Regions from separate parts of the Glaciecola siphonariae genome, predicted to be linked through region 1. Evidence: predicted binding sites of a transcription regulator. Region 1 holds the regulator's gene; the other holds the start of a gene.
The links. The regulator sigma-54, encoded in region 1, starts transcription at its own class of promoters, with help from an activator protein. The targets are predictions, from matches to a motif close to GTTGGCACGNNNNTNGNNT.
Positions count from the first base shown of each region.

Region 2: the regulator sigma-54 is predicted to act here: its motif matches at 6,573-6,591, upstream of ACFO4O_RS07335 (LPP20 family lipoprotein).

Region 1 is NZ_JBHSGU010000029.1:260,822-268,768, reverse strand. Features, by position in the region: gene arcB (aerobic respiration two-component sensor histidine kinase ArcB) at 1-1,970, shown strand, start outside; gene mgtE (magnesium transporter) at 2,013-3,371, opposite strand; gene ACFO4O_RS17935 (HPr family phosphocarrier protein) at 3,524-3,808, opposite strand; gene rapZ (RNase adapter RapZ) at 3,811-4,674, opposite strand; gene ptsN (PTS IIA-like nitrogen regulatory protein PtsN) at 4,708-5,151, opposite strand; gene hpf (ribosome hibernation promoting factor) at 5,165-5,452, opposite strand; gene ACFO4O_RS17915 (RNA polymerase factor sigma-54) at 5,476-6,978, opposite strand; gene lptB (LPS export ABC transporter ATP-binding protein) at 7,026-7,751, opposite strand; gene lptA (lipopolysaccharide transport periplasmic protein LptA) at 7,748-7,947, opposite strand, start outside.
Region 2 is NZ_JBHSGU010000002.1:1,324,449-1,332,395, forward strand. Features, by position in the region: gene flgC (flagellar basal body rod protein FlgC) at 1-360, opposite strand, end outside; gene flgB (flagellar basal body rod protein FlgB) at 360-779, opposite strand; gene ACFO4O_RS07305 (CheR family methyltransferase) at 890-1,732, opposite strand; gene ACFO4O_RS07310 (chemotaxis protein CheV) at 1,733-2,671, opposite strand; gene flgA (flagellar basal body P-ring formation chaperone FlgA) at 2,810-3,517, shown strand; gene flgM (flagellar biosynthesis anti-sigma factor FlgM) at 3,819-4,151, shown strand; gene flgN (flagellar export chaperone FlgN) at 4,160-4,591, shown strand; gene ACFO4O_RS07330 (alpha/beta hydrolase) at 4,718-5,806, shown strand; gene ACFO4O_RS07335 (LPP20 family lipoprotein) at 5,845-6,291, opposite strand; gene ACFO4O_RS07340 (flagella assembly protein FlgT) at 6,808-7,947, shown strand, end outside.

The DNA of each region.
Region 1 (7,947 bases):
AGCGTGAAAAAATGTTCTCTGAGCTTGAGCGGCAAATTAAAGAAAAATCTGAGCAGGAACTTCAAGCAAGACGCCTCTCTACACTCACTCGCTCAATTATCGACGCTTCACCCGATCTCATTTACTACCGCAATGAAGAAGGTAAATTCGCTGGCTGCAATAAAGTGGCCGAAGAATTAGTGGGCAAAACCGAAGAGGAGCTGCTCGGACTGACGCCGCATCAAGTTTATGATGAAGAGCTTGCGCGACAGGTCGCCGCGTCAGATCATGAGGTTCTAGAGCGCAATGCGTCTATTACTGAAGAGCTATGGCTACGATTTGCCGACGGGCGAAAGCGATTTTTTGAAATGCAAAAAGTTCCTTTTTATGACAACGATGGCCACCGTCTGGGCTTGCTCGCCTTCGGTCGAGATATGACCGAGCGAAAACAGTCACAAGTCGCCATTGAGCAGGCGAGTAAAGATAAAACGAAATTTATAGCGACGATTTCGCACGAACTGCGCACCCCACTAAACGGCATTGTTGGCTTGAGCCGAATGCTTCGAGACACACAGCTAAATACAGAACAATTTGAATGGGTTAGTACTATTTATGCTAGCGCAATTACGCTGGGCAACATATTTAACGACATCATTGATTTAGACAAGCTCGACCGAGACAAAGTTGAAATTCAGTTAAAAACGGTATCGACTACCGCATTTGTTAACGAAATTGCTAGCATCATTCGACTACTCGCGGCTGATAAAAACCTAAGCTTCAACTATGAAGTCATAGAACCGGTGCCTGCGGCCTTTGAAGCCGACGGCACGCGTCTGCGACAGGTATTATGGAACATGTTGTTTAATGCCGTTAAGTTTACGCCCAAAGGCTCAGTTTCGTTGAGTATGTCTGCCAGTACAACGGGTACAAAGACTGCCAATATTCACTTTACTATCCGCGATACCGGTATTGGTATTCCCAAAACTGAGCTCGACAAAATATTTGCGATGTATTATCAGGTGCAGCGCGAAGATTTTCAGTCAGCCACCGGGACGGGTATTGGCCTCGCCATCTGTAAACAGATGGTCGATAAAATGGGCGGCGATATTCAGGTGAATTCCGAGCTTAATAAGGGAACCTGCTTTGAAATTACATTGCCGGTCACAGTATCTGATGAGCGAGTAGCCATGGAGGAGTTACAGGTCAAAGGCCTTAATATCCTTTTAGTTGAAGATATCGAGCTAAACGTTATGGTCGCAAAAGCGCTACTCGAAAAGCTCGGGCAGAAAGTAAGTGTTGCGATGACCGGCCAAGCGGCAATTGATATGGCGAGGGCTGAAACCTTCGACCTTATATTGCTCGATATTCAGTTGCCCGACATGACAGGATTTGATGTTGCTCGCACCTTACTTGACGAAGATCTTGTGCTACAAACACCCATTGTTGCGCTAACGGCCAACGTCATTAAAAAGCGTGAGGAATATTTGCAAAACGGGATGGACGATATCATTGCCAAACCCATTAAAAAGAGCCGCGTGATACAGGTGTTCAATGAACTGTTCGCACGTACCGACACCCAAACAGATGTGCCTATACAAGCAAAGGACGATGTTGTGAAAATTCAAAAAGAAGCACCTAGCGTTTTAGATGCAGATTTACTTAACATGCTAATTGAGACCATCGGCGACTCCATGGTGAAAACCAGCTTGGGCGTGTTCAAAGAGAAAATTCCTGAGTATATGGAGGAAATGAAGGTTGCGCTGGCGGCTCAAGATAAAGATGAAGTTTGCTCACAGGCGCATAAAATCAAAGGAGCAGCGGGCTCCGTGGGGCTTTCGCGCGTGCAAAGTGCCGCTAATGAAATTCAGCAGGGCGATCATCCTGCATGGTGGGAAAATGTGCATGATTGGATGGAGCAGCTTGACATGGCCTTGGCACAAGATGTCCCTGCGCTAGAGCTATGGCTGCGTGAAAATGAAATTGACGACTAGCCTAAGATTTCTGCAGTAAACGCGACAATGCAGATTTTGCAGTTAGAGCAAAAATAGCGTTGCAGTGCCTAAGAAGGCGAAAATACCTACAACGTCGGTAATCGTTGTAAGAATGACACTACCGGCTAAGGCCGGGTCTATATTTAAGCGCTTCATGATGATGGGTAAGGTGGCACCGGCAAGACCTGCGGCCATCATATTCATCATCATAGCAAAAGCTATCACGGCGCCCAGCATGTAGTCCTGTTTCCAAAGGGCAATTACGCCAGCAATCAATATTGCCCAAATCATGCCATTGAAAAATCCAATTGCCAGCTCTTTACGCACCAACCACACGGAGTTGCTGCCAGTGACGTGACCGAGCGCCATACCGCGTATTACAAGCGTTAAGGTTTGATTGCCAGCAACCCCGCCCATACTCGGCACAATGGTATTGAGAATGGCAAGGACCGCGAGCTGACTAAGAGTTGCCTCAAACATATCGCTCACGGCTGCCGCTAAAAGCGCCGTCACCAGATTCACGCCTAACCAGACAGAGCGACGCTTGGTACTTTGGCCCACGGGAGCAAATGTATCTTCTTCGTCATCAAGGCCCGCCATACTCATCATGGAGTGTTCGGCGTCCTCACGAATAATATCGACTACATCATCAATGGTAATCCGGCCTACTAATTTGTGTTCATTATCCACAACTGGCGCTGACAGCCAGTTATATCGCTCAAACATGCTGGCGACTTCGTCATCGGGCGTATCGGCGCTAATAGCATCTGGTTCATCGTCCATGATGTCTGTGACAGAAATGTCAGGACTGGCGGTAAGCAAAGTAGCAAGTGATACGGTGCCAATAAGAATATCTTGGCGGTCGACAACGTAAAGGGTATCGGTATTTTCAGGTAGTTCGGTTTTTAAACGCAAGTAGCGCAATACTACATCTATGCTTACATCTGGGCGTAGGGTGATGGTGTCGGTGTTCATGATGAAACCGGCGGTTTCTTCACCATACGATAAGGCTTTTTCAGCCCTTAATCGGTCTTGGGCATCCATTGATTTAAGAATGCTTTGCAGAACGTTGTCAGGCAGTGAGCTTAAGGTCTCTGCCAAGTCATCGGTGTCCATCTCTTCGAGGGCATCAACAACTGTCGCTGGCATCATTTTACTAATAATGCCGTTTCGAACATCCTCCGACAGCTCTTCAATGACGTCTCCATGAAAGTCTGCGTCAAGCAGTCTCCATAGTTCGTCTCGAGTTTTTGTGGGTGAAGATTCAAGCAGAAGCGCGACGTCACTGGCAGGTAAATCGAGCAGCATTTTACGCACGCGCACAAATGCGCCGGCATTCAAAGAACGACCGATAGACTCAAGTCTAGCCTGCGTATTACTTAGTTCTGCGGTTTCTGACATGTTTACCCCAAGAGAAGTCAAGCGAGCATAAACGAAATGCTGAGGCTTCTAGTGGCATTATATCACCATAAAGGCTCATGAATACTTGATTTTTATGAAGTTTATAGTGCGCGAGGCCTATTAACTGACCTTGCTAAACGATGAATACGTATTTATTCGCTTTCGTCGAATTTGTTTTCAATGAGTTCACTGATAGCCACCATCGCTGCATCAGCATCTTTGCCAGTGCAGCTTACCTCAACGGTTTTTCCCTGGCCGCTTTCTAGCATCATAAGTGCTAAGACGCTATTGGCAGGCGCTGTATTATCTGCTTGCGTTAGCTGAATATCTGCCTCGAACTGCTTAGCGAGCTGTACCAGCTTGGTGGCGGCGCGAGCGTGCAGGCCAAGCTTATTGGTAATGGTTAGCTGGCGGGTCACCGAATGGGGTTTGTTCATTATTAAGCCTGCTTTGCGAGGATGTTTTTAAGTTCTCTATGCTTAACCTGCACGTCACCATGAGTGGATTTGAATGTTTCAGAGAGCGCTTGCGCCACATACACGCTGCGATGCTGACCACCGGTACAGCCAATGGCAATGGTTACGTAGCTGCGGTTGTTTCGCTCAAGATGAGGCAGCCAAGTCGTTATCAGATTTTGGACTTGCCAAATAAACTTCATAACTAAAGGTTGCCCCGCAAGAAACACCTCAACCGGGCCATCTAAACCCGTTAGCGGACGAAGGTCCGGGTCCCAATGCGGGTTGGGTAAAAAGCGCACGTCAAAAACATAATCGGCGTCTTTGGGAATGCCATATTTGAATCCAAAGGACTCAAACAAAATCACTAAGTCAGTGCTTTTTTTGCCTAACACGCGCTCCCTTATGAGCTCAGCGAGATCGTGTACCGACAGTTGATCTGTGTTTATATTTAAATCTGCTTTTTCAGCCACCGGCACAAGAATTTCTCGCTCAGCGCTAATCGCATCGGTAAGTGAATTAGATAATTTAAATAATGGATGCAAGCGGCGCGTCTCGCTATAGCGTTTTATAAGAACATCATCGCTGGCATCTAAGAATATGATGGTGATGTCCCAAAATTCTGGCAGGTATTCGAGAATTTCTGAAATCTCTTGCTCGGCCTTTGGCATGTTTCGCACGTCAATACTCACGGCAACTAGCTCGTGTTCGTCAGCGAGCGCATGGGTAAGGGTAGGGAGCAAATTTACGGGGATATTATCAACACAATAATACCCTAAATCTTCAAGCGCTCTGAGCGCGATAGACTTACCTGAGCCAGACCGGCCGCTTATTATTAACAGCTTCACACCTTGCTCCTGATTAATATTTGAGGGGGTCGCTTATGCTAGTGCAGCGACGATTTCATTTTTATTTTCGGCTTTTCTTATCGCTTTTACAATGTCTTTGTCGCTTAGTTTCCGAGCAATGCCCGACAATGCTTTCAAATGCGTTTCGGCTTCGTCATTGGGAACTAGAATTGCAAAAAAGATATCGACCGGTTTATTGTCGATGGCGTCAAACTCTATCGGCTCGTCACTTGTCACAATGATTGCCATTATTTGACTGATCCCGTTCATACGTCCGTGGGGGATTGCAATACCATTGCCAATACCTGTACTGCCCATTTTTTCGCGATTGAGCAAGCTGGTCAGAACTTCATTTTGATCTAATTGAGGGTGCTGCTTAATAGCAATTTCGCTAATAACTTCAAAAATGCGTTTTTTGCTATGACACTCAACCGAACATTGAGTCCGGTCGAGTGAAATGATGTCAGAAATGATCATATAAGGGTATCAACTAGTGCCGTCTAAGCTTTTCTTTGTGCTTGATAACCTGTCGGTCAAGCTTATCTATCAGAGAGTCTATGGCAGCGTACATGTCGGTATGTTCGGCGTTTGCAAACACTTCGCCACCGTTTAAATGTAGCGTCGCTTCTGCTTTTTGGCTCAACTTTTCTACGTTTAAAATTACATGCACATTGTTTATGTGATCAAAATGCCTTTCGAGTTTTTCAAATTTGGTATCCACATAAGTGCGCAATGAATCGGTGATTTCTACATGATGACCGGTAAGGTTTATTTGCATAATGCTAGGTCCTCTTGTTGCGTCTAAATTAGACTCTTTCGTTGATTAGATGGAGGAATGTGTAACGATTCCCGATATTTTGCAATTGTTCGCCGAGCAACCTGAATACCTTGCTCGGCAAGCATTTGCGCAATTTTGCTATCGCTTAGCGGTTTGTTTGCCGGCTCTACAGCCACGAGCTTTTTGATCAGCGCGCGGATTGCAGTCGACGAACAGTTTTCACCAGATTCTGTCGCTACATGGCTAGAGAAGAAATACTTTAATTCAAAAATCCCACGAGGCGTGTGCATATACTTTTGCGTGGTCACCCTAGAAATAGTCGACTCATGCATATCAACCATTTCCGCCACGTCATTTAACACCATCGGGGTCATTTTCTCTGGCCCTTTTTCAAAGAATTCACGTTGCTTTGACACAATACAGTGAGACACTTTAAGCAAGGTCTCGTTGCGACTCTCCAAGCTCTTTATAAACCACTTTGCCTCTTGTAAATGTGACTTTATAAATTGTGAATCGTTCGGATTTTTAGAGGTTTTTCCAAAACTCGCATAGGTTTCATTTACCGATAGCGCCGGAAGAGCGTCATTGTTTAGCTCTACCGTCCACACGCCGTTTTTCTTGTATACGTTTACGTCAGGAATGACATATTCAGGCTCGCGGCTGGAAATAGCGGTGCCGGGGCGCGGATTGAGCGTTTTGAGTAGGCGCATTACTTCGCGCAGCTGATCTTCCTTCAGCTTGGTTTTGCGCATTAAGGTGCGATAGTCTTTGCTGCCTAATAAATCCGCGTGCTGTTTGATGAGCTCCTTAGCTTCATCTAGCCAAGGCGTGCTTTCGTCAAACTGCTTTAATTGAATAAGTAAGCACTCTTGCACAGAGCGCGCGCCTGCTCCCACAGGGTCAAACATTTGAATGCGCTTGAGAACGCATTCAACCTCATCGAGCTCAATTTCTTCGTCATCTAAACTATCTAAGATATCTTCACTGCTGGTGGTTAAATAGCCCGACTCATCTATCGAGTCAATAATGGCGATGGCAATGGAGCGGTCAGTTTCGGAAAAATGCGTCAGCTCCATTTGCCAGATTAAATGGTCTTGTATTGATTCAGAGGTTTCCCCTTGAAAGACAAAATCATCATCGGGATTGCTACCTACCATTTTCACAGGCGCTGAGCTTGACCCCAAATATTCTTCCCAAGAGCTGTCTAGGGGGAGATCGTCGGGTAAATCGCCTTTTTCTAATGCATCGTGACTATCGATGCCGTCACTGCCAGATAAGTCAGAGTCACTCTCGGCAGAATTAGAGGCGCCGTCAGCATTGTTTTTTTCGCTGGAATCGTTTTTGTCACCTGAATCTGCGTCGTTAAAATCTTGTTCGGTAAGCTCCAGCAAAGGATTAGACTCTAATGCTTCTTGAATCTCTTGTTGTAAATCCAGCGTAGATAGCTGCAGCAATTTGATGGCCTGCTGAAGCTGCGGGGTCATCGTTAGCTGTTGACTGAATTTCAGTTGTAACGAAGGTTTCATTTACTTCCTTTGCTTACGTTTAAGCCCTTTATACGCGTTAACGCAGACTAGAGTGCAAACTGTTCGCCCAAATATACATCGCGTACAGTCTGATTGGCTAAAATTTCATCTGCTGTGCCAGAGGCGATTAATTCGCCGTGGCTGACAATATAAGCTAACTCGCACACGTCTAACGTTTCTTTTACGTTGTGATCAGTGATTAATACGCCTATATCGCGTTCTTTGAGCTGATATATGATCTTCTTTATATCATTAACAGAAATTGGGTCAACACCTGCGAAGGGTTCGTCGAGTAAAATAAATTTTGGATTGGCGGCCAAAGCCCTCGCAATCTCTACTCTGCGGCGCTCACCGCCCGATAAACTCATACCCAAATTATTTCGGATGTGGTTGATGTTAAAATCGTCAAGCAGTTCGTCGGCTTTTTGCTCTTGTTGCGACCGGCTGAGTTCTTTACGCGTTTGCAAAATGGCAATCAAGTTTTCGTATACGGTAAGTTTACGAAAAATCGAGGCCTCTTGAGGCAGATAGCCTATACCCTCACGCGCACGCTCATGCATAGGCTGGAACGTAATGTCTTTTTGGTCAATGTGAATTTCGCCTTTATCTAGCGGCACTAAACCCACGATCATATAAAATGTGGTTGTTTTTCCTGCGCCGTTAGGTCCCAAGAGGCCTACAATCTGACCGGTCGATACTTCAATGCTGACATCACGTACAACTTGCCTTGATTTATACGACTTCGCGAGATGTCTTGCTTGTAGCTTACTCACTGCTGCACCTCGTCGTTTTCGGGCTTGGTTTGCGTATCATCTGCCGAGAATGCGCCGGGGCTAATCACAGTGCGCACACTTTCTGCGCTGTCATCGTTACTTGTTGCTAAGACTTGTTCTCGGGTCATATCAAATACAATCATATCGCCCGTCACTCGCATTTCATTTTGCATAATCAGCGCTTCGCCTTTGAGTG
Region 2 (7,947 bases), on a different contig from region 1:
CACATTGGTCTCATAAGCCTTTGATGCTGACATCATGTCGGCCATTTCTTCGACGATGTTGACGTTAGACTTATAGATGTAGCCATTTTCATCAGCCATTGGATTGCCAGGCGCATACTCGATTTGCAAGGGTCGCTGACTTTCCACAATACCTTTCACCTCAACGCCAACGCCTTTTGACTGGTCGGCCGATGCCTGATCCATTGCCGCAGCAAACACAGGATGACGCGCGCGATAAGTATCTTCGTAACTGCTGCTCACACTGTTAGCATTGGCAATGTTGCTCGCGGTGGTATTCAAGCGGACATTTTCTGCCGCCATGCCGGTGCTTGAGATTTTCATCACATTAAATAGGCTCATTATTGACCTCCGCTGCTAAGTGCTTTTTTCATGCCGCTGAACTTGCCGTTTAACAACATTAAACTGGCCTCGTAACGCATGCCGTTTTCAAGAAAGGCGTTACGCTCTTTTTGAACGTCGACGTTATTGCCGTCACCGGTATCGGGTTGATCTTGAATTCTAAATTTCACGTCAAAGTTTGGACCGCTGCCGCCTGCGATGTGCTTATCGTTAGTGCGAACCAAGCTTGATGCGCTTGGCTGAGAACCTTGAGAGCTTTGCATGGCAGTTTTCATCGCGCTTTGGAAATCAATATCGCGCGCCTTATAGCCAGGGGTGTTGGCATTGGCAAGATTGCCTGAAATGACTTCCATTTTATCAGCACGCACCTTCAATGCGTTATGATGAAAGCCAGCTAAGCGGTCTAAGTTAATGGCCATATTGAATTACCTGAACAATGACTATGATTTGAGTATTGCTGAGGATTTAGCAAGTGCTATGCCAAATAAAAAAGGAGGGGGGATGTTTTTATCGCTTTTGGACCGATTGCCTATGCACGACGTCTATAATAAAGGCCTCTAGCGCATTTTTCCATTTTTAAAACGTCTTCTGCCCCGCTGACTGACTCTGCCGCACCTAACATCACAGCGCCATCGGCTGGCAACAAAGCGGCGAGTTTTTGCAGTATGCTTGCCTTATTATCGGCATCAAAATAAATCAACACGTTGCGACAAAAAATAATATCGAATTTACCCAAGGCATAAAAACTGTCCAGCAAGTTCACGCGTTTGAAAGACACCATAGATTTAATCGACTCATTTACTTTTAGCTTGCTTTTATCAACTCTTGAGAAGTATCTGTCTTGCATGGCAGTAGGCAATCCGCGCGCAATGGCAAGCTCGTCATATATACCATCGCTAGCGAACTTTAGTACTTTTTGCGAAATGTCTGATGCAATGATTTCAACGCCGGCACTAAACGCACTGGGCTGACGCCGTTTAAATTCAGAGATTACCATCGCGATAGAATAAGGCTCTTGACCGTATGAACAGGCACTGCTCCAAATTCGCAGCTTTTGCGTCGTTTTGGCGATAGCCGGCAGTAAATCGTTAGCTAAAATCTGATAGGGATATTCGTCGCGAAACCAAAAAGTTTCGTTTGTCGTCATCGACTCAAGTGCGCGCTCCGTCAAACTGGTATTTTTGCCATCGATGGCTCTAGCGATAAATTCGTTGATATCAAGCGCATCAAACTCACGCATCACCATAGACAAACGACTGCTCACTAAATACTGTTTGTTCTCACCTAGTGTAATGCCAAGCCGCTGCGCCAAAAAACGAGCAAACTGTCCATAGCTCACGTCGTTTAATGCTGGGGTTGGCGCTACGGTCACTTATGCCTTGCCTTTTAAGTCGGTTTGAAGCCATTTCTGAACAGCGGTTGCCAATTCGTCAGGATGAAATTTTGCGATAAAATCGTCTGCGCCAACTTTTGACACCATGGCTTGATTAAAGACACCACTTAAAGATGTATGCAGTATCACGTGCAAGCGAGACAATTCAGGATTGTTTTTGATTTCGGCGGTTAAGGTGTAGCCATCCATTTCAGGCATCTCGATATCAGATACAAGAATACCTACTCTATCGGTAACATCGCCGGTTTGCGCCGCAATCTCCTTCAACCGTGTTAAGGCCTCTAAACCATTTTTCGCCATTTCGATTTCGAGCCCTAGCGTGTTGAGCGCTTTTTTAACCTGATTTCTGGCTACGGACGAGTCGTCAGCAATAAAAATGATTTTGCCTGTACTTTTTGATACGTCAACGTTGTCTGAAATCTCGCTGGATACATCTGTTGAAAGTGGCGAGATTTCATTCAGAATTTTTTCTACGTCGAGTATTTCGATGAGCTCTTTGTCCACTTCGGTCACGGCTGTTAAGTAACTTGCTTTGCCGGTCCCAGTTGGTGGCGGCATTATTGCATCCCAGTTGGTATTAATAATTCGCTCAACTGAACCCACAAGAAATCCCTGCACCGAACGGTTGTACTCAGCAATTATAATAAAGCCAGATGTAATGTCTTCTATTGGAGCGCCACCCGTGGCCATCGACAAATCGATGACAGAAATAGTTTGGCCGCGTATATGGGCAACGCCTCTTACCAGAGCATTTAGCTTTGGTATAGAAGTGAGCGGCGGACATTGCAGCACCTCACGCACCTTAAATACGTTTATACCGAAACGCTGTTTTGAATTAAGCCTAAATAATAAAAGCTCTAAACGATTTTGTCCTACCAGCTGCGTGCGCTGGTTAACCGAATCTAAAATACCCGACATGAAATCCCCCGATGATGGTTCGGCACGATAGTTGCGTACAGTTATGTATTAACAAAAGAATGACGCTTTTAGCGATTATCGACACTTTTATGACAGCTATCGATAAGAGCTAGAACGCTATAAAAATGGACGTCAATCATGCAATACATGTTACATATCCCTGTATCGACCAGATTAAGCATTGTCTTTACTTTATTTTTTGTGAGTTTGACTGCGCTGGCACAAACTTCTAACCATATGATGATTCAGGTTCAAGCCGAAGAATATGTGCTGCACAACTTACTTGATGCTAGCGACGCCGATATCAAAGTAAATGTAAGGGAAATAGATGAACGCATTCAAATCCCCTACTGCCCAGAGGGCTACCAATTTGCTAGCCCAAATTACGATTCGCGCCTAACAAATATATCCGTCAAAGTTACCTGCCCCAGTAATCAGTGGTTTTTGTTCACTCACGTATCCATTCAAAACTTGCAGCAAGTGGTCGTAACAAGCGATACCTTAAGCCCGGGTGCGATGCTCTCTTCAAGAAACATGAAAATTGCCGATATAGATAAAGGCAAAATAAGAGGGTCTACCTTTAGTAGCATGAGCGACTTGGCGGGAGCCCGAATTAAAAGAAGAGTAAGACCCGGTACGATCCTGAATGAATCAATGCTGTGTTTTGTGTGTAAGGGCGATAGAGTCACCATTAGTGCCATTACTGGCGGCTTAAGTATACAGGTATATGGCATTGCTGAAGAGGACGGCACCCTAGGCGAAACCATTCAAGTTCGCAACACATCGTCAGACAAACTGGTGTTTGCAACGGTGTCGGGTACCGAAGAAGTACAAATAAAAATTTAATTTCTATAACTTGGTATAGGAGTTGCTAATCAAGTATTAAGAACGCTACATATGAGTCAAAAATTATTTTACACCGACTCATAGAAACTGGGAAAACAGCTTAAGACTCGCTCTAACCCAATGATTTATTTAGCTTATATGTATTACAAAGCGTATTGTAGAATGTGGTATCAATCATATGTTCGTCAATAAAATGCTATAATAATGCAAAGTGACAAAAAAATGTCATAGTTAGCACTAAAGATTACAATAGTGCGGCCGATACAGAGATGTAGAGGTAATAAACGGTGGTGCAAATATTATGTCAATTAACAATATAAACAACACAAATAAGCCACAGCTAGACCCGGCCAAGCTTGCTCAACAGCAAACTCAAACCCAATCGTCTGGCAGTGCAAATACAGCAGGTGCGGCGCAAAGCGCAGCGCCGGCAAAGCAGGACTCTGTTTCGCTCACGCAGTCTGCACAGCAGCTTGCTAATGTGCAGAAAAAAGGTGGCGAAGCACCTGTGAATCAAGAAAAGGTAGACCGCTTGAAAAAAGCCATTTCAGAAGGCGAATATCGAGTGAACCCTGAGGTATTAGCAAATAAAATTGCGGTCCTTGAGTCTCAAATACTAGGCGTTAAAGCGTAGGATACATTATGACTACAAGTCTTGAGAATGCGATAAATAAACAGCTTAGCTTGCTTTGCGAGCTAAAAGTGGTGCTGGAACAAGAGTTACATTTAATAAGCTCTCGTGAACCTGAAACACTGATGCAGTTGCTAAACGATAAGCAGGCTCTTTTAGCCGATATCGAGTCGCAAGACCAGGCGGTAGAGATAATGTATAAACGCGTAGCAGAGCAATCGGCTATTCCAGATGCGTGTCAGGCATTGCTTGAGGACTGCAAAAAAGTCTTGGGCGAATGTAAGTACCTGACGGCGATTAATGCCAAATCGGTCGAGCATGGTCAGTTGCGCCTAGTCCATTTGCGCAACATGATGATGGAGCTTCGAGCGAAAGAATCGATGACTTACAACCGCGCCGGACTTGCCATAGGCGACAGCGCTGGCAAAGGCGTTAGCGTGTAATTTCTAATACCACCCTACCTTTTTTCGAAAACGCGTCTTTAAGACGCGTTTTTTTGTGCCTTGCATCACATCCAAAAAAGACTATTCTAGACTGTACATTATTTGGTCAAAGACTAGGGCTTGTCTATGTATATAGTCACCAACAGAGCAGTGGATAATACCGGCAACATAAAAGCATTTGGCGATACGCCCAACCCCAAGGGCCCAAACGAACTTCGCCTTGTTAAAGTCACTCAGCATAACAAAACATGGAGAGTAGAGCCTTTAGAAGACAAACTCGAGCAGCCGCGCGTTGACCAGCTCAACAAAAAATTTAACTTGGATATTAATACTAACATTCCTTGGCACGCTTCGTTGGCTGTGGCATGCGACATTTTTGAACAGGCCCAAAAACAAAATAAATCCATATTATTTTTTGTCCATGGCTATAACAATGATGTAGGTGATGTGCTTAAAACCGCCGAACAGCTTGAGTCACTTTATAACGCCATTGTTGTTCCGTTCACTTGGCCCGCTAACGGCGGTGGAACGATATCAGGAACTGCCTCATATTTGAGTGACAAGGCAGACGCGCGAGCATCGTCTGGCGCGTTTAACCGCTTTGTTGAGAAAATACAGTTTTTTCATACCTTGATGTGCACCGCTAGTTTAAAATCAATTGCCCACAAGGTAGAGCAAAAGTATCAGCACCGAGACAACCCAATGGCAGCTGCTAGCCTCTACACTGAACTAGTTAGCGCGGTATGTAAGGTCAAAATTAATTTGCTATGTCACAGTATGGGAAACTATCTGCTTAAACACTCTTTGATGACCAGTGACAATAAAACCTCACAACTTGTATTTGATAATATTAATTTAGTGGCCGGCGACACCAACAACGAAAATCATGCACAATGGGTAGACAAAATTGACGTTCGCAAGCGAATTTATGTGGTAATTAACGAAAATGACGCTGCGCTGCGCGTGTCTCGCATCAAGCCTGGGGCCTCGCAAAAAGCACGCTTGGGGCATTTTCTAAAGAGCTTAAATAGCGAACACTGCGTGTATATTGACGTAACTGAGTGTGAAGGGGTAGGCAACGAACATAGCTACTTCAAGGGTGAGCCGGTAGAGCAAAATTCAGCGCTCAAAGCCTTATTTGACGATATATTTAATGGTCGCTGCGTAGAAAAACGGCTTACATATGAAGCCGCTGAAAACTACTATCATTTGTGATTGTATGCCGAGGCCATCGCTACCGCGTGGAATGTGCCTTAGTAGTAGCTTACATCTTTGACACGTCTGGGTTTAGCCGTGCTTAAATACAAATCATAAACCACCGCCATATCAAGCTCTAATTCGGTGGCATAGGTGTCATCCCCTATCGGGTAGGTTTTGAGCACTTTCGCTCCGCGTATCACGCCCTCAACGGTTGACTTAAGTTGATTGTTGGTTAGCACCAAATCTGCTAGTGATTGCTCGGCGTCAACTTTCTGTCCATACACTTGTTCTGCAAGCTCGCGATAAGCATCGAGTTTTGACGCTTTCATCGCCTGTATTCGTTTGCTTGAGTCATTGAGGCCTAGCTGTGCATTAATTGGGGCATAGCCGACTGCGCTCAATACGGGGTAGTTTTCTGGCTCAATGGTTTCCCATTCAACGTGTTTTGAAATTACCGACGAGCAGGCACTCATGAATATCAGTAAAGTTAACGCTAGCATGCGCGCGGCGATGCGCAAAAATTTGGTCGCTATATTTGCGTATTTGGTCTTTAAGTTGTCTATGCCTGACCGCGTAAAGCGTGTCGCTGCGCTTATTTGTCGCATTGCCTGGTGTGTAGTCTTAGGTGCAGTCTTTTGTAAAGTCTTGTGTAAATCTTCAGCATATCTAAAACACATGTTATTTCGCCTTGCTTTTTGCATACATGAACCACCTCATTAAGTAAGTTGTTTCAGTCGCTTAGTGTTAGTCGTTCATTTCATAACGGAATGTGAGTTAGATAAAGCAAAGCGTGTGCCATGGCTGCATTGGCAGAAGGGCAAACCTGCGCATATGGCACGTAACTTGTTTATATCGTATATCAATGACGTTAAATAATGATTTGAAGTTTATGGTCGTGTGTTTATCGCCGTGTATTGAATTTCTACTTCTAAATCTTAACTTCTTATTCGTAAGTACGAGGCTTTATTTGCAAGTAAAAGTTTGCAAATAAAAGGCCAAGCTACCCGGAGGAAAATATGACTACCCTTTTGACTAAGCGCTACTGCTTGCTAATGCTAATATCCCTGAGCGTTTTCGTTGCCAATGCACACGCGGCATGGTTTGCAGCGTCGGGACAGGCGGTAATTGTAAATGGCGACAAAGAGGCGGCTCGTCAACAAGCGACCGAAGAGGCTATCCGTCAGGCGCTCTTGTTTGCCGGCGCCTCTGTGACTAGCGTTCAGCAAATAACGAATGGCTTGTTGTTGAACGATCATTTAGAGGTCAGGGCTGCCGGTGAAGTCGCCGCAGTTGAATTAACTGATGAAGTTTACCAAGACGGTGTAGTAACCGTATCTATTCGTGCTGATATTTTTGCTCAAAACAGCCAATGTAGTGCAAGTGATTACACTAAACGTATTGCCAGCACCTATTTTCCCATTCGCTACGAAGGACAAGCTGCCAACGGTCAGATACAAAAACTAGGTAAAGAAGTGGCGCTTAAGTTTCAAAGCATCATGGATAAAATGAGCTCCGCTCTGCAAATTAGTCATATAGAGCCCTATGTATTCGACTGGCATTTAGCCGATGTTGAAACATCGGCAAGCGTACTAACGAACAAAACAAACACACAATATGTATTAACCGTGAGCATTGATGACGTGTCTGTTGAAAAGCAGCGGCCTTCCGCGTTTGAGTTTTACAAAGGTGATCAGCAGGTGCGTGCATTTGACTTCAGCGTCGCGATAGTTAACGGCGCGACCGGCGAGCAATTGTTCAGTAAAACCTATCGTTCACGAGCCAACTGGGAATTTGATAGAAACGAACGCGTGGACGTGGGCTCCAAACGCTTTTGGCAAAGCCAGTATGGTCAAAATATCGTGAAACAAATACAGCACAGTATTGCTGAACTAGAGGAAAATACGCGGTGTGAACCTACCATGGGTCGCGTTTTAGCGGTAGCTAATAACCAGTTGCAAATTAATCTAGGGCGCAGTCATAAGGTTCAGGCAGGAGACAAACTGACGCTGTTCAATGTAAAGGAAGTAAGCGATCCCTTTGGTCAGTCCTATCAGCAATTTAGATTGCACCCTACTTCACTTATCGTAAAGCAAGTCTACAACAATACGGCAACGGCTATGTCGGCCGACAACAGCTATTTGGGAGATGTGCAGCCG